2 regions of the Kitasatospora sp. NEAU-CNBT7 genome follow, and region 1 is predicted to be linked to the other one. Evidence: riboswitches for the same ligand, from Rfam matches in the RefSeq annotation. Region 1 holds a riboswitch; the other holds the start of a gene.
The links. Region 1 has a riboswitch for glycine ahead of gcvP (aminomethyl-transferring glycine dehydrogenase). Riboswitches for the same ligand answer to the same signal wherever they lie in the genome.
Positions count from the first base shown of each region.

Region 2: linked by a shared signal. The riboswitch ahead of gcvT (glycine cleavage system aminomethyltransferase GcvT) and the one ahead of gcvP (aminomethyl-transferring glycine dehydrogenase) in region 1 are both predicted to bind glycine.

Region 1 covers NZ_JBXQQB010000029.1:12,034-19,635, forward strand. The annotation lists gene AC2TEW_RS29450 (DNA polymerase IV) at 1-315, shown strand, start outside; gene AC2TEW_RS29455 (MFS transporter) at 638-2,116, opposite strand; gene AC2TEW_RS29460 (YsnF/AvaK domain-containing protein) at 2,313-3,056, opposite strand; partial or broken gene AC2TEW_RS29465 (PRC-barrel domain-containing protein) at 3,060-3,485, opposite strand; glycine riboswitch at 3,684-3,789, shown strand; gene gcvP (aminomethyl-transferring glycine dehydrogenase) at 4,029-6,926, shown strand; gene AC2TEW_RS29475 (DUF5999 family protein) at 7,059-7,250, opposite strand; gene AC2TEW_RS29480 (hypothetical protein) at 7,586-7,602, opposite strand, start outside.
Region 2 covers NZ_JBXQQB010000007.1:43,570-51,171, reverse strand. The annotation lists gene AC2TEW_RS11905 (L-serine ammonia-lyase) at 1-946, opposite strand, end outside; gene glyA (serine hydroxymethyltransferase) at 1,099-2,364, opposite strand; gene gcvH (glycine cleavage system protein GcvH) at 2,452-2,832, opposite strand; gene gcvT (glycine cleavage system aminomethyltransferase GcvT) at 2,910-4,028, opposite strand; glycine riboswitch at 4,205-4,310, opposite strand; gene AC2TEW_RS11885 (enhanced serine sensitivity protein SseB C-terminal domain-containing protein) at 4,468-5,262, shown strand; gene AC2TEW_RS11880 (enhanced serine sensitivity protein SseB C-terminal domain-containing protein) at 5,429-6,316, shown strand; gene AC2TEW_RS11875 (ABC transporter permease) at 6,911-7,602, shown strand, end outside.

The sequences.
Region 1 (7,602 bases):
GAGGCCGCCGAGGCCCAGGAGCGCGCCGAGGCCGAGGAACGGGCCGAGGCGCAGGGCGCCGGCCTGCACGCCGTGCCGCAGGTGGTCCGGGAGGCACCGGCCGCTGAGCCGGAGCCCGAGCCGGAGGCGGTGCGTCGCTGGTGGCCGGGCCAGGACGTGACGCACGAGGAGTACGGCCCGGGCTGGGTGCAGGGCAGCGGGGTGGGACGGGTGACGGTCCGGTTCGAGACCCCGGACAGCCCGCCCGGGCGGGTGCGCACCTTCTCCGTCGACGACCCGGCGCTGCAGCCCTCCGCCGCGCTGCCGCTGCGCTGAGCTGCGCCTGCGCCGGGCCGGCGCTGCGTCGAGCTTCGCCTGCGCTCACCCGCCGCTGCCGCGGCGCTGAACTGAGCGGTGGTGCCCCTGGTCGCGCTGCTGCTGGCCGGAACTGCGCGTGTGCCGAGCCGCCGCGCCCGGCTACGCCCGCGCTCACCCGACGCCGCGCCGCCGGGCGGGGTGCGGGTACGACGACGGCCCCGCACCCGTCCAGGTGCGGAGCCGTCGGTCGGCCGGGGCCGGGGTGGTCGCGATGCCCTCGTCGACCCACCGGGGCCCGGTCTCCTCGCGCCCCGTCCCGAGCGCGAGGGGGGACGCCTCGTCAGGCGTCGGTCTTGGCCAGCGCGGGGCTGGGGGCGGCCGCCTCGACGGGCGTGGTGGCCGGCTTGATGGTGCGGATGGCGAACGGGACGGCGGCGGCGATCAGGCACATCACGCCGGCGGTCCAGAACGCGTGCTTGTAGGCGTCCAGGGTGGGCAGCAGCACCGGGATCGGCAGGCCCTTGATGGTGTCGCCGGTCAGGATGGCGCCCATCACGGCGGTACCGACGGCGCCGCCGACGGTGCGCAGCACCGCGTTCATGCCGTTGGCGATGCCGCTCTGCTCGATCGGCACGGCGCCGTTGATGTAGGCCGGCATCGCGGCGTAGGCGAGGCCGACGCCGAGGCCGAACACGGCGGAGGCGGTGTAGATGTCGCCCTCGGCGCTGTGGCGGACGGCGAGGTAGACCATGGCGGCCGCGCCGAGCACGCCGCCGAGCACCAGCGGCAGGCGCGGGCCGCGGCGGGCGATCAGCAGGGCGCCGACGGGGGCGGCGACCATCGAGCCGACGGCGGACGGCAGCAGCATGACGCCGGCGTGCAGCACGGTGGCGGTGAAGCCGTAGTGGGCGAGCTTCTCCGGGGTCTGCGCGAAGTTGCTGATCACCAGGAAGGAGCCGTACATCCCGAAGCCGATGAGCAGGCCGGAGATGTTGGTGAAGGCGACGGCCGGGCGGGACATCATCTTCATGTCGACCAGCGGGTGGCTGACCTTGGTCTCGATGATGATCCAGACCAGGGCGACGACAGCGGCGACGGCGAACAGGCCGAGGGTCTTGTTGGAGGTCCAGCCCCAGTTGTTGCCCTGGCTGACGGCGACCAGCAGCGCGGAGAGCCAGCCGGCCAGGGTGAGCGCGCCGAGCGGGTCGGCGCCGCCCTCCTTGTCGACGACCGGGTCCTTGGGCACCCGCAGGGCGACCAGGGCGACCGCGATCAGACCGAAGATCAGGCCCATCCAGAAGATGGACTTGTAGCTCCAGTGCTCCAGCAGCAGGCCGGTGGCGACCAGGCCGAGGCCGCTGCCGACGCCCATCGAGGCGCTGATCGCCGCGACGCCGCCGGTGACCTTCTCCCGGGGGAGCTCGTCACGGACGATGCTGATGGCCAGCGGCAGCACGCCACCGCCGGCGCCCTGCAGGACGCGGGCGACGACCAGCCAGGTGAAGGAGTGGGTGCCGACGGCGAGCGCGGAACCGGCCACCAGGCCGGCCAGCGAGACCAGCAGCATCGGCTTGCGGCCCCGCAGGTCGCCGAAGCGGCCGAGCAGCGGGGTCAGGACGGCGGCCGAGAGCAGGTTGGCCGTCATCAGCCAGGTGATGTTGGAGCCGGAGACGTTCAGTTCCTTGGCCAGCGAGGGCAGGATCGGGACGACTGCGGTCTGCACCACGCTGAACGCCAGCATGGCCAGCACCAGGGCGGGGAGCACCCGGGCGCTGGTCGGCTTGTCGGCCGTGATGGTGGGCTGAGATGCCTCACTCACGGTTCTTCCTCCGGTTCTGGCTGCCCGAGCTCAGTGCTTCAGGCGAGAGATAGTGAATCGAATGAAGTAACCATGCCGCTGAATAGTTCACTGTGTCAAATATCGATCGCTGAAGCTTCGGCAGCGCGGAGGTCCCGCCCCCGCGGCGGCGGGGACGGGACCTCGGTGGCGGGCGGCCGGCGCGGACCGCGGCGGCTCAGGACGGCCGCAGCGGCTCCGGCCGCAGGGAGGGCTCGGCGGGCCGCTGCACCGGCCCGACCGGCGGCGGCACCGGAGGATTCGTGGCCGACGTGCTGTCGTGGATCTCCACCTGCTCGCGGCGCAGCTCCTCGCGGATCACCTCCTCCTCGGTGTACCGCTCCACCACCAGGCGCACCCGCTCGATCGGGGCCAGGTACTTGCGCACCACCGCCCGCTCCTCGCGCAGGGTCACCTCCTCCATCCCCTCGACGATCTCCTGCTCGCTGAGCGACGCCCGCTCCGCCTCGGTCACCGGCACCCGCTCCACCCGGACCCGCTCCCGGACCACCGGCACCTTGCGCTCCACCGGCTCGCTGGTCACGTACTTGCGCAGCCGCGCGGTCCCCAGCACGTGCCACTCGGTGGTGATGTCCAGCCGCTCCTCGCGGCAGGTGATCTCCACCGGCCCGCTCGGCGCGCTGGACGCCGGGCCCGCCGGCTGCTGCGCCGCGCCCGGCATCCTGGTGTCGCCCTGGGCGTCGTGGTGGTTGGACGGCTGCGGGGCCGCGGACTGCGGCGGGCCGTGCTGGGTGGTCGCCTGGTGGGCGGCCAGCGGGGAGCCGAGCTGCATGGTCGGCGGGTCCTCGGCGGGTGCCGCCTGCGGCGCCGGGGCCGGGGCGGAGGCCGGCGGCGCCATCGGGGCGGCGGCGTGCGGGGCGAACGGCGCGGCGTTGGTCGTGCCCGGCTCGGGCGCGGTCATCGTCTGCGGCGAGGAGGAGACCTTGCCGAAGTCCCGGTCCTTGCTGCGGTCGGCGGCCACGGCGGCGGCCGCCGCGGCCGAACCGTTGGTCGCCGACGGCGGCGGCGGGGTGCCGCCGCCCGCGTCCAGCCCGTAGTAGCGGTAGAGCTGCAACTCCTGCGCGGGCGAGAGGTGCTGGCCCACCCCGAAGTCCGGGGACTCCTTGATCAGCGACTTGTCGTACGGGACCCGCAACTCGTCGCCGGCGAACTCGCTGGTGGTCAGCGGGACGAAGGCGTCCCGGCCGAAGATCCCGGTCCGCACCGCAGCCCACTCGGGCTCCCCGGTCGCGTCGTCGAGATACACCTCGTCGACCGTACCGATCTTGTCACCGTTCCGGTCGACCGCCTTGTGTCCGATCAGGTCGCGCGGATCGATATCGGTCTGCACGCTGTCCTCCAGTCCGCCTGCTCCTGACCAGTCCGTCGGGGGGCGGTCGGAGGAGCTGGCCGCCCGCCACTTCACACGAAAAGCCATCAATCGGACGTGGGCGACCCGGGCGCCGCCGTCCGGGGAACGGCAGTGCGGACCGGCCGCCCCTGGCCCGTGATCCGCGGGAATCTCGCTGGTACCCTGGGCGGCGACCGCCGAGCCCGCTCGGGAGAGTCCCTGGGCCCGCCGCGGCGGGCGTCCAGGGCGCCGAAGGAGCAACTCCTCCCCGGAATCTCTCAGGCACCCGTACCGTGTGGGACAGGTCACTCTGGAAAGCAGGGCAGGACCGCCGGCGCGGGAGCCGACGGCACCACCCTCACCGACGGTGCAAGCCGACAGGTGGCCCTCCGGGCCGCCCGTGCGGGCGAAGCTCTCAGGTCCCGATGACAGAGGGGGAGGCCTGTCGGGTTCGTGCGCTCATGGTCCCCGCCGCCCAGCGGCGGTGCAGGCCGGTCGGCGCCCGCACCCCAGCCGGTCATCGACCAGGAGGCCTCGACCCCCATGAACGCCCAGCCGACCCACGGTCGCCGCAGCGACGCCACCCTCGCCGAACTCGAGCTGGCCAGCCCCTTCGAGACCCGCCACATCGGCCCCGACGCGGCCGCCCAGGAGAAGATGCTGGCCCACGTCGGCTACGCCTCCCTGGACGAGCTGTCCGACGCCGCCGTGCCCGACACCATCAAGAGCCTCACCGCGCTCGGCCTGCCGGCCGGCCGCAGCGAGGCCCAGGTGCTCGCCGAACTGCGCGAGCTGGCCGACCGCAACCAGGTCCTCACCTCGATGATCGGCCTCGGCTACTACGGCACCTTCACCCCGCCGGTGATCCTGCGCAACGTGCTGGAGAACCCGGCCTGGTACACCGCCTACACCCCGTACCAGCCGGAGATCTCCCAGGGCCGCCTGGAGGCGCTGCTCAACTTCCAGACCCTGGTCTCCGACCTGACCGGCCTGGACACCTCCGGCTCCTCGCTGCTCGACGAGGGCACCGCCGCCGCCGAGGCGATGGCGCTGGCCCGCCGGGTCACCAAGGTCAAGGGCGGTGTCTTCCTGATCGACGCCGACACCCTGCCGCAGACCGTCGCGGTGATCGAGACCCGCGCCGTGCCGACCGGCGTCGAGGTGGTCGTCGCCGACCTGTCCGACGGCATCCCGGCCGAGATCGCCGAGCGCGGCGTCTTCGGCGTGCTGCTCCAGTACCCCGGTGCCTCCGGCGCGGTCCGCGACCTCGCACCGCTGATCGAGCAGGCGCACGGCCTCGGCGCGGTCGTCGCGGTCGCCGCCGACCTGCTGGCGCTGACCCTGCTGAAGTCGCCGGGCGAGCTCGGCGCCGACATCGCCTGCGGCACCTCGCAGCGCTTCGGCGTGCCGATGGGCTTCGGCGGCCCGCACGCCGGCTACCTGGCCGTCCGCGCCCAGTACGCCCGCAACCTGCCCGGCCGCCTGGTCGGCGTCTCGGTCGACCGCGACGGCAACCGCGCCTACCGCCTGGCCCTGCAGACCCGCGAGCAGCACATCCGCCGCGAGAAGGCCACCAGCAACATCTGCACCGCCCAGGTGCTGCTCGCCGTGATGGCCTCCATGTACGCCGTCTACCACGGCCCCGACGGCCTGGCCGACATCGCCCGCCGCACCCACCGCTACGCCGCCGCCCTCGCCGAGGGCCTGACGGCCGGCGGCGTGGAGCTCGTCCACGGCGCGTTCTTCGACACCGTCACCGCCCGCGTCCCCGGCCGTGCCGCCGAGGTGGTCGCCGCCGCGGCCGAGGCCGGTGTCAACCTGTTCAAGGCCGGCGCCGACACCGTCTCGATCTCCTGCGACGAGACCACCACCCGCGAGCACCTGGCCGCCGTCTGGGCCGCCTTCGGCCTGAAGGACACCGAGGTCGCCGAGGCCGCCGACACGCTGCCCGCCGCCCTGCTGCGCGAGGACGAGTACCTCACCCACCCGGTCTTCCACAGCCACCGCTCCGAGACCGCCATGCTGCGCTACCTGCGCCGCCTGTCGGACCGCGACTACGCGCTGGACCGCGGCATGATCCCGCTGGGCTCCTGCACCATGAAGCTCAACGCGACCACCGAGATGGAGCCGGTGACCTGGCCCGAGTTCGGCCAGCTGCACCCCTTCGCCCCCGCCGAGCAGGTCCAGGGCTTCCTCAGCCTGATCCACGGCCTGGAGCAGCAGCTGGTCGAGGTGACCGGCTACGACGCCGTCTCCATCCAGCCCAACGCCGGCTCCCAGGGCGAGCTGGCCGGCCTGCTCGCCGTCCGCGCCTACCACCTGGCCAACGGTGACGCCCAGCGCGACGTCTGCCTGATCCCGTCCTCCGCGCACGGCACCAACGCCGCCTCCGCCGTGATGGCCGGCATGCGGGTCGTCGTGGTCAAGACGCTGGTCGACGGCGACGTGGACGTCGAGGACCTCAAGGCCAAGATCGAGCTCCACCGCGACCAGCTCTCGGTGCTGATGGTCACCTACCCGTCCACCCACGGCGTGTACGAGACCGAGATCACCCAGATCTGCGCCCTGGTGCACGAGGCCGGCGGCCAGGTGTACGTCGACGGCGCCAACCTGAACGCCCTGGTCGGCCTCGCCAAGCCGGGCAAGTTCGGCGCCGACGTCTCGCACCTGAACCTGCACAAGACCTTCTGCATCCCGCACGGCGGCGGCGGCCCCGGCGTCGGCCCGGTCGCGGTCCGCGAGCACCTCGCGCCGTACCTGCCCAACCACCCGCTGCAGGCGGAGGCGGGCCCGGCCACCGGTGTCGGCCCGATCTCGGCCGCCCCCTGGGGCTCGGCCGCGATCCTGCCGATCTCCTGGGCGTACGTGCGCCTGATGGGCGGCGAGGGCCTCAAGCGCGCCACCCAGGTCGCGGTGCTGAACGCCAACTACATCGCCAAGCGCCTGGCCCCGCACTACCCGGTGCTCTACACCGGCCCCGGCGGCCTGGTCGCGCACGAGTGCATCATCGACCTGCGTCCGCTCACCAAGGAGACGGGCGTCAGCGTCGACGACATCGCCAAGCGCCTGATCGACTACGGCTTCCACGCCCCGACCATGTCCTTCCCGGTGGCCGGCACGCTGATGATCGAGCCCACCGAGTCCGAGGACCTGCACGAGATCGACCGGTTCTGCGCCGCGATGATCGAGATCCGGGCGGAGATCGAGAAGGTCGGCTCGGGTGCCTGGCCCGCCGAGGACAACCCGCTGGCCAACGCCCCGCACACCGCCGCCACCATGGCCGGCGAGTGGGAGCACGCGTACTCGCGCCAGGAGGCGGTCTTCCCGGCCGGCGTCAACCCGGCCGACAAGTACTGGCCGCCGGTGAGCCGGATCGACGGCGCGTACGGCGACCGCAACCTGGTCTGCTCCTGCCCGCCGCTGGACGACTACGGCGTCTGATCCACCCAGGCCCGGGCCACCGCGTCCGGGCCGCCTGGCGGATCGGCAACGGAAGGGCCCCGGAGGATCACATCCTCCGGGGCCCTTTCCCGTGGTTCACCCGGCGGGGCAGCAGGGCCGCCGGGCAGCCGCTCAGGCGGCGAAGGCCAACGGGCGGTGCGGGGCGATCACCCGGCCGTCGGGCAGCAGCTCGCCGGTGTCCTCGAAGAGCAGGACGCCGTTGCACAGCAGGCTCCACCCCTGGTCCGGGTGGAGCGCGACGGGGACGGCCGCCTCGCGGTCGGGGGAGTCGGCGGTAGGACACTCAGGACGGTGCTGGCACATCGTTGTACCCTCGCTTCGGTCGCGATCCACACCCGCCGCACGGCCACCCCCCTGGGCGCCGCCCTGCCGGCGGATCCTGCCGGCCGGTCCAGGTGTGAACCGGCCGCGCAACGGGTAGGACAGCAGGTCCTCCGTGCTGGTTCCCAGTGTCGGCCCCCGGTGGCCGCCGCGCAGCCATTTCGTGACGTGCGCCACAGATCGGAAGCGTAGACCACCCGACCGGCGGCCGTGCCCGCCCCCGGAATGCCGGACGGGCCATCGCCCACTGGCCCGAACCGGTCAGTGGGTGATGGCCCGTTGGGGTGGTGACGGCGGACGCCGCCCGCCGGACCCGGTCAGGAGCCCCCGAGCA
Region 2 (7,602 bases), on a different contig from region 1:
AGCGGACGATGCCGTCGTCGTCGGCGCCGGGGATGAAGTTCTGGAAGTAGTGCAGGACCGCCGGGATGATGCCCGCCGCGCCGTTGGTCGGGGCGGTCACCACCCGCTGGCCGGAGGCGTTCTCCTCGTTGACGGCCATCGCGTAGAGGGTGACCCACTCCATCGCGTTGGCCGGGCCGATGCCCTCGGCGCGCAGCGCGCGGGCGCCGGAGGCCGCGCGGCGGCGGACCTTCAGGCCGCCGGGCAGGATGCCCTCGCGGGCCATGCCGGCGTCGACGCACTCCTTCATCACGCCCCAGATCTCCAGCAGCCCGGCCCGGATCTCCGCCTCGGAGCGCCAGGCCTTCTCGTTCTCCAGCATCAGGCCGGAGATCGACAGGCCGGTCTCCCGGGTGAGCCGCAGCAGCTCCTCGCCGGTGCGGAAGGGGTAGCGCAGCGCGGTGTCGTCGGGGACCACCCGGTCGGCGCCGATGGCGTCCTCGTCGACCACGAAGCCGCCGCCGACCGAGTAGTAGGTCTTCTCCAGGACGGTGGCGCCCTCGGCGTCGAAGGCCCACAGGGTCATGCCGTTGGCGTGGTAGGGCAGCGACTTGCGGCGGTGCAGCACCAGCTGGGTGTCCGGGTCGAAGGCGATCTCCTGGGCGCCGAGCAGCCGCAGCCGCTTCTCGGCCTTGATCCGCTCGACGTCCAGGTCGGCCTGGTCGACGTCGACGGTGCGCGGGGAGTTGCCCTCCAGGCCGAGCAGGACGGCCTTCGGGGTGCCGTGGCCGTGGCCGGTCGCGCCGAGCGAGCCGAACAGTTCGGCGCGCACCGAGACGGCCTGGGCCAGCAGACCCTCGGACTTCAGGCGGCGGGCGAACATCCGGGCCGCCCGCATCGGGCCGACCGTGTGGGAGCTGGACGGACCGATGCCGATGGAGAAGAGGTCGAAGACGCTGATGGCCACGGGGACGTCCTTGTCTGGTCACGTGGAGACGTGCGGAGGTGCTTGGGGGGTGCGGGCACGGCGCGGGGCACCGCGGTCCACTGTCCAGTGTGCGCGGTGCCCCGGAGAACCGAGGGGTACGGCGGGGGTCGTCCGCCGTACCCCGGGGTGAACTACAGGTTCGGGTAGAGCGGGTACTTCTCGGCCAGCGCGGTCACGCGGGCCTTCAGCGCGGTGGCCTTGGTCCCGTCGAAGGCGGGCAGCAGCGCCTCGGCGATGATGTCGGCGACCTCGCGGAAGTCCGCGGCCTGGAAGCCGCGGGTGGCCAGCGCCGGGGTGCCGATCCGCAGGCCGGAGGTGACCATCGGCGGGCGCGGGTCGTTCGGGACGGCGTTGCGGTTGACCGTGATGCCGACCTCGTGCAGCCGGTCCTCGGCGTCCTGGCCGTTGAGCTGGGAGTTACGCAGGTCGACCAGGACCAGGTGGACGTCGGTGCCGCCGGAGAGCACGGAGACGCCGGCCTCGGTCGCGTCGGCCTGCAGCAGGCGCTCGGCGAGGATCTTGGCGCCCTCCAGGGTGCGCTGCTGGCGCTCCTTGAACTCCTCCGAGGCGGCGACCTTGAAGGCCACGGCCTTGCCGGCGATCACGTGCTCGAGCGGGCCGCCCTGCTGGCCGGGGAAGACCGCGGAGTTGATCTTCTTGGCGTACTCGGCCTTGGAGAGGATCACGCCACCGCGCGGGCCGCCCAGGGTCTTGTGGGTGGTGGTGGTCACCACGTCGGCGTACGGCACCGGGGACGGGTGCAGACCCGCCGCGACCAGGCCGGCGAAGTGCGCCATGTCGACCATCAGCAGCGCGCCGACCTCGTCCGCGATGCGGCGGAACTCGGCGAAGTCCAGCTGGCGCGGGTAGGCGGACCAGCCGGCGATGATCAGCTTGGGCTGGTGCTCCTTGGCGAGCCGCTCGACCTCGGCCATGTCGACCACGCCGGTCTCGTCCACGTGGTACGCGGCCACGTTGTAGAGCTTGCCGGAGAAGTTGATCTTCATGCCGTGGGTGAGGTGGCCGCCGTGCGCCAGGCTCAGGCCCAGGATGGTGTCGCCCGGCTGGATCAGCGCGAACATCGCGGCCGCGTTGGCCTGCGCGCCGGAGTGCGGCTGGACGTTGGCGTGCTCGGCGCCGAACAGCTCCTTGATCCGGTCGATCGCGATCTGCTCGACCACGTCGACGTGCTCGCAGCCGCCGTAGTAGCGCTTGCCGGGGTAGCCCTCGGCGTACTTGTTGGTCAGGACCGAGCCCTGGGCCTCCATGACCGCCACGGGGGCGAAGTTCTCGGAGGCGATCATTTCGAGGGTGGTCTGCTGGCGGTGCAGCTCGGCGTCGACCGCGGCGGCGATCTCCGGGTCGAGCGCGTGCAGGGACTGGTTGAGAACCGTCATGAGTGGGTCTTCCCGTGGGGCTGGGCGGTTACCTGAGGGGAAGGGGCCGTCCGCCGCGCTGCGGCCGGCCCCCTTTCACGCGGTGGGTCAGGCGCCGCTGGTGAACGCGGTGTAGGCCTCGGCGTCCAGCAGCTCGTCGGTCGCCTCGACCTTGAGCTTGAACAGCCAGGCACCCTCGAAGGGCTCGCCGTTGACCAGGGCCGGGTCGTCGATGACGGCCTGGTTGATCTCGACGATCTCGCCGGTGGCCGGCGAGTACAGGTCGCTGACCGACTTGGTGGACTCGAGCTCACCACAGGTCTCGCCGGCGGTCACGGTGTCGCCGACCTCCGGGAGCTGGACGTACACGATGTCGCCGAGCGCGTCGGCCGCGTGCTTGGTGATGCCGACGGTCGAGACGCCGTCAGCGTCGGCCGCGGTCAGCCACTCGTGCTCCTTGGTGTACTGCAGGTGCGTGGGGTTGCTCATGACGTCATTCTCCAGGATCGCAAGAGGGTAGGGCGAAGCAGTCCGCTGGGCGGACCGGCCTGTCGGGTTGGTGCGGGTCAGCGGGCGCGCTTGTAGAACGGCAGCGCGACGACCTCGACCGGCTCGTGCTTGCCGCGGACGTCGACCGCGACCGCGGTGCCCGGGGCGGCGTGCGCGGCGTCCACGTACGCGATGGCGATCGGCTTGCCCAAGGTGGGGGAGGGGGCGCCGGAGGTGATCCGGCCGATCGGGGTGCCCTCGGCGGAGACCACCGCGTACTCGGCGCGCGGCACCCGCTTGCCCTCGGAGACCAGGCCCACCAGCACCTGCGGCGGGGCGGTCCCGGCCGCGGCGGCGGCCCGCTCCAGCGCCTCGCGGCCGACGAAGCGGCCGTCGTTGGTGGTCTTGTCGAAGCGCACCACCCGGCCGAGGCCGGCGTCGAACGGGGTGAGGTCGGTGGACAGCTCGTGCCCGTACAGCGGCATGCCCGCCTCCAGCCGGAGGGTGTCGCGGCAGGACAGGCCGCAGGCCGCCAGGCCCTTGTCGGCGCCGGCCTTGCTGAGCTCCTGCCACAGGTGCTCGGCGTCCGCGGGGGCGCAGAAGATCTCGAAGCCGTCCTCGCCGGTGTAACCGGTGCGGGCCAGCCACACCTCGCGGCCGGCGACGGTGGCGGGCAGCAGCGCGTAGTACTTCAGCGCCGGCAGGTCGGCGTCGGTCAGCGAGGCCAGGATGCCGTTGGCCTCCGGGCCCTGGACGGCGAGCAGCGCGTAGGCGTCGCGGTCGTCGCGGACCTCGGCGTCGAAGCCGGCCGCCCGCTCGGTCAGCGCGTCCAGCACCACCTGGGCGTTGGAGGCGTTGGCGACCACCATGTACTCGGTCTCGCCGGTGCGGTAGACGATCAGGTCGTCGAGGATGCCGCCGTCCTCGCGGCAGATCATGGTGTAGCGGGCCCGCAGCACGCCGAGCGCGGAGATGAAGCCGACCAGCGCGTGGTCCAGCAGTTCGCCCGCCTGCGGGCCGCTGACGGTGATCTCACCCATGTGGGAGAGGTCGAAGAGCCCGGCCCGGGTGCGGACCGCGAGGTGCTCCTCGCGCTCGGAGCCGTAGCGCAGCGGCATGTCCCAGCCGGCGAAGTCGGTCATGGTGGCACCGAGCGAGCGGTGCAGCGCGTCGAGCGCGGTGTGGCGGAGGGACATGGCGGCGGGACTCCTTGGCTGGACACTCACGGAGCGCGCCCGCACCTGGATGCGGGCATGCGGGGGTGGAGTCTCCCCGTCTGTCGTCACAACCTGAGAGCTTCACCGCACACAAGAATGGCGGCTTGCACCGTGGGTGGGCGCACGGCGCGGCCGTGTCCACTTTCCAGATGTGCCTCGCCCGCGCGGTATGGGTGGCCTGAGAGATTCCGGGGAGGACTTGCTCCTTCGGCGCCGGCCCGTGCCGTGGAACGGCACTCCGGACTCTCCCGCGCGGGTTCGAGCGGCCAGTATGAAGTTCGATCGGGGTCATCATGGCATGCCTGCGGGGCCCTGCGGGAGGGGGGCCGGGCGATACGCTCTGCGGGACGGTTCTTCGGCCCGCGCACGGCGCGCGGCGCGCGGGCTCGCCCGGTCAGGGCGGAAGGGGCAGAGACGGATGGGGTACCCGGCGGGCGAGGCACGGCCTTGGACGGAGCCGGGCGCGGCTCCCGAGGGCGGGAGCTGGCCGGTCAACGAGCTGGAACAGGTGCTCACCGCGGCCCTGGGCGACCCGGGCGCCACGCCCCGGGTGATCGAGGTGCTGGCCCGCAGCCAGGTGTGGATCCCGCTGCCGGCCGGCGCCGACCAGCAGGGCCAGTCGCTGGACCTGCCGACCATCGAACTGGCCGGCGCGCCGTACGTGCCGGTCTTCTCCTCCCAGGAGGAGTTCCTGCGCCAGGCGCCCGGGATGGCCTTCGCCATCGCGCCGATGTGGGAGTTCGCCCGCGGCCTGCCGCTGGGGATCGGCATCGCGGTCAACCCCGAGGCGCCGGTCGGCATCCCGGTGCCGCCGGAGGGCGTCGGCGAGCTGCGGCGCGGCCCGCAGGGCGATCGGCCGGCGGACGGCGGCGTGCCCGAGGGGGCGCGGGTCGCCCTCAAGGAGCCCGAGCCGCACCAGGAGCCGTACGCCTTCCTGGCCGCCGCCGGATCCGAACTCGCGATGCTGCCAGAGGTGTTGACGGCCCGTCGGGCGCTGGCCAAGGTGGAGGGCGAGGCCACCCTGCTCTACCTGGGCATCCAGCTCGACCCCGCGCTGCCCGCCGACCCGGCCCGGGTGGGCGAGGCGCTCGGCCGGGCGCTCGGAACCGCCGCCCCGGCCTGGGGCGTCCACCTGGTGCTGCTGGACCTGGCCGCCGACCCGGTGGTCGACTGGCTGGTCACCCAGGTGCGGCCGTTCTACGTCCGCGCCTGAACGGCGGGCCCGGGGCCGGGCCCCGCGGGCGGCCCGCCGCGGCGGTGACCGTCCAGTAGGGGGACGGCGGTATGACGGCTGTCGGCCCTGCCCCATAGGGTTGCTGCCGACAGTCCGCGCGGCGGGGCCGCGGGGGCGACGGGACGGGCGAGAGCGAGGTGGGCGCGTGAGCGCGGGAGCGGCAGGCGGCGGCGCGCCGGGCCAGTGGGGCCAGGCGCGCCCCGGTGGTGACCCGGGGGCGATCGAGCGTGCCCTGGCCCAGGTCGCGCCCGAGCGGTACGAGGCCTACGAAGCGCTGTTGCGCGCGCTGGCCGAGGGCCAGGTCTGGATGCTGCTGTGGCACGGACAGCCCGGCAGCCCCGACGCCCAGTACGGGAACATGGACATCGGCGGTCTCGGCTACGCGCCCGCCGTCACCTCGCCGGGGCAGCTGAGCGCGAGCGGCTGGGCCCGGGGCCACGAGGCGATCTCCGGGCTGGAGATCGCCAACGCGCTCTACCGGACCCGCTGGGGCCTGTGGCTGGACCCGCACGTGCCCGGCGGCGGGGTCGGCGTGCCCTGGGCGGACCTGCGCCGGATCGCGGTGGGCCTGGACCGGCTCCCGGCCGGCCCGCTGCAGCTGGCCGAACCCCAGCTGGCCGTCCCGCAGTTCTACGCCCAGCTGGAGCACCAGGCGGCCGAGGTCAGGCCGCTGCGCTCGCTGCGGCAGGTCTGGGTGCGGCCCGCGCTCGGCGAGCCCTACCTGGCGATCGGCCTCGACCTGTACGACACCTCGCCGCCCGCGGTCGAGGCGGCCCGGGCGCTGGTCCAGCGCGCGGTGGCGCACCTGCCGGAGGGCACCTCGGTGTCGACGGTGATGCTGGCCGACGAGTTCGACCCGGTGGCGATGTGGCTGCTGGCCAACGCGCGTCCGTTCTACGACCGCGAGGCCCGGTTCGGCCCGCAGCAGGCGGCCCCGCAGCCGCCGTACCCGGGGTACGGCTATCCGCCCCCGCAGGGGCAGTCGGTGGCGGGCTGGCCGCAGCAGCCGTGGCAGGGCTACCCGGGCCGCTGAAATACGTTCGTATGCCATTTTCTGAGCACCCGTAGGCGTTTTCGCCCACGGGTGCTTCCTTTTGTCCCCCCGCGCCGACCTGGCAGTTTTCCGCCACTGGCGACCATCCGTCAGCGGGCGTCTTGACAGGCACGTAACACCTGTGTGAAGAGCGATATGCGGCGGAAACAGTCGTGCATGCAGGCAGATCACAGTTGGGCATCCTTCGGTTGTGAGGTCTGGCGCAAGGCTGTCCGAATGACACAGAGTGCTGCGCAATGCAGAGCGCGTAGCGAGCCCCACGAAGGCGAACGCGCAAGCTGAGAAACCTGATCGGCACGGGTCGCTTTCCGACCGGTACCACGCACCTCGCAACGACCCGGCGTACCGGCGCAGTTGACCGCCGCCCGTCCGGGACCGCAGTACCCCGGCATTTCAGCACCGCACCTTCAGCACCGCCGCACCGAGCCCGGCACCACCGCACCGACGCACCGTCACCAAGCATCAGTGGCGCATTCCGGCCCTTTCGAGCTCCTGGCCCCACCGGGCCGGGCAGGCCACGAACCGGCCGGAGACCGTGGGCCGGCCACCGTCGGCGAGGGGACCGAACTGACCATGACCACATCGAACGAGACCCTCGGCTCCGCACCCCAGGCCAAGCAGGAAACCGGCCCGGCGAAGCGGATCGAGGGCAGATCGCTCAGCCAGATCGCCTGGCTGCGCTTCAAGCGCGACAAGGCCGCCGTCGCCGGCGGCGTGGTCGTGATCCTGCTGGTGCTGCTCGCAGTGCTGGCCAAGCCGATCGAGGCGGTCTTCGGCCTCGACCCGAACGCCTTCCACCAGGACGCGCTGGACGCCAACCTCGGCGGCATCCCGTTCGGCGACTGGGGCGGCATGAGCTGGGAGCACCCGCTCGGTGTCGACGTCCAGTACGGACGCGACCTGCTGACCCGGGTCATCGAAGGCTCCTGGGTCTCGCTGCTGGTGGCCTTCGGTGCCACCATCCTGTCCAACGTCATCGGCACCGTGCTCGGCATCACCGCCGGCTACTACGGCGGCTGGGTGGACACCGTGATCAGCCGGCTGATGGACATGTTCCTGGCCTTCCCGCTGCTGCTGTTCGCGATCGCCATCTCGGCCTCGCTCAAGGACGGCGCGTTCGGGCTGCACGGCACCTCGCTGCACATCACGGTGCTGATCTTCGTGATCGGCTTCTTCAACTGGCCCTACATGGGCCGGATCGTGCGCGGTCAGACGCTCTCGCTGCGCGAGCGCGAGTTCGTCGACGCGGCCCGCAGCCTCGGCGC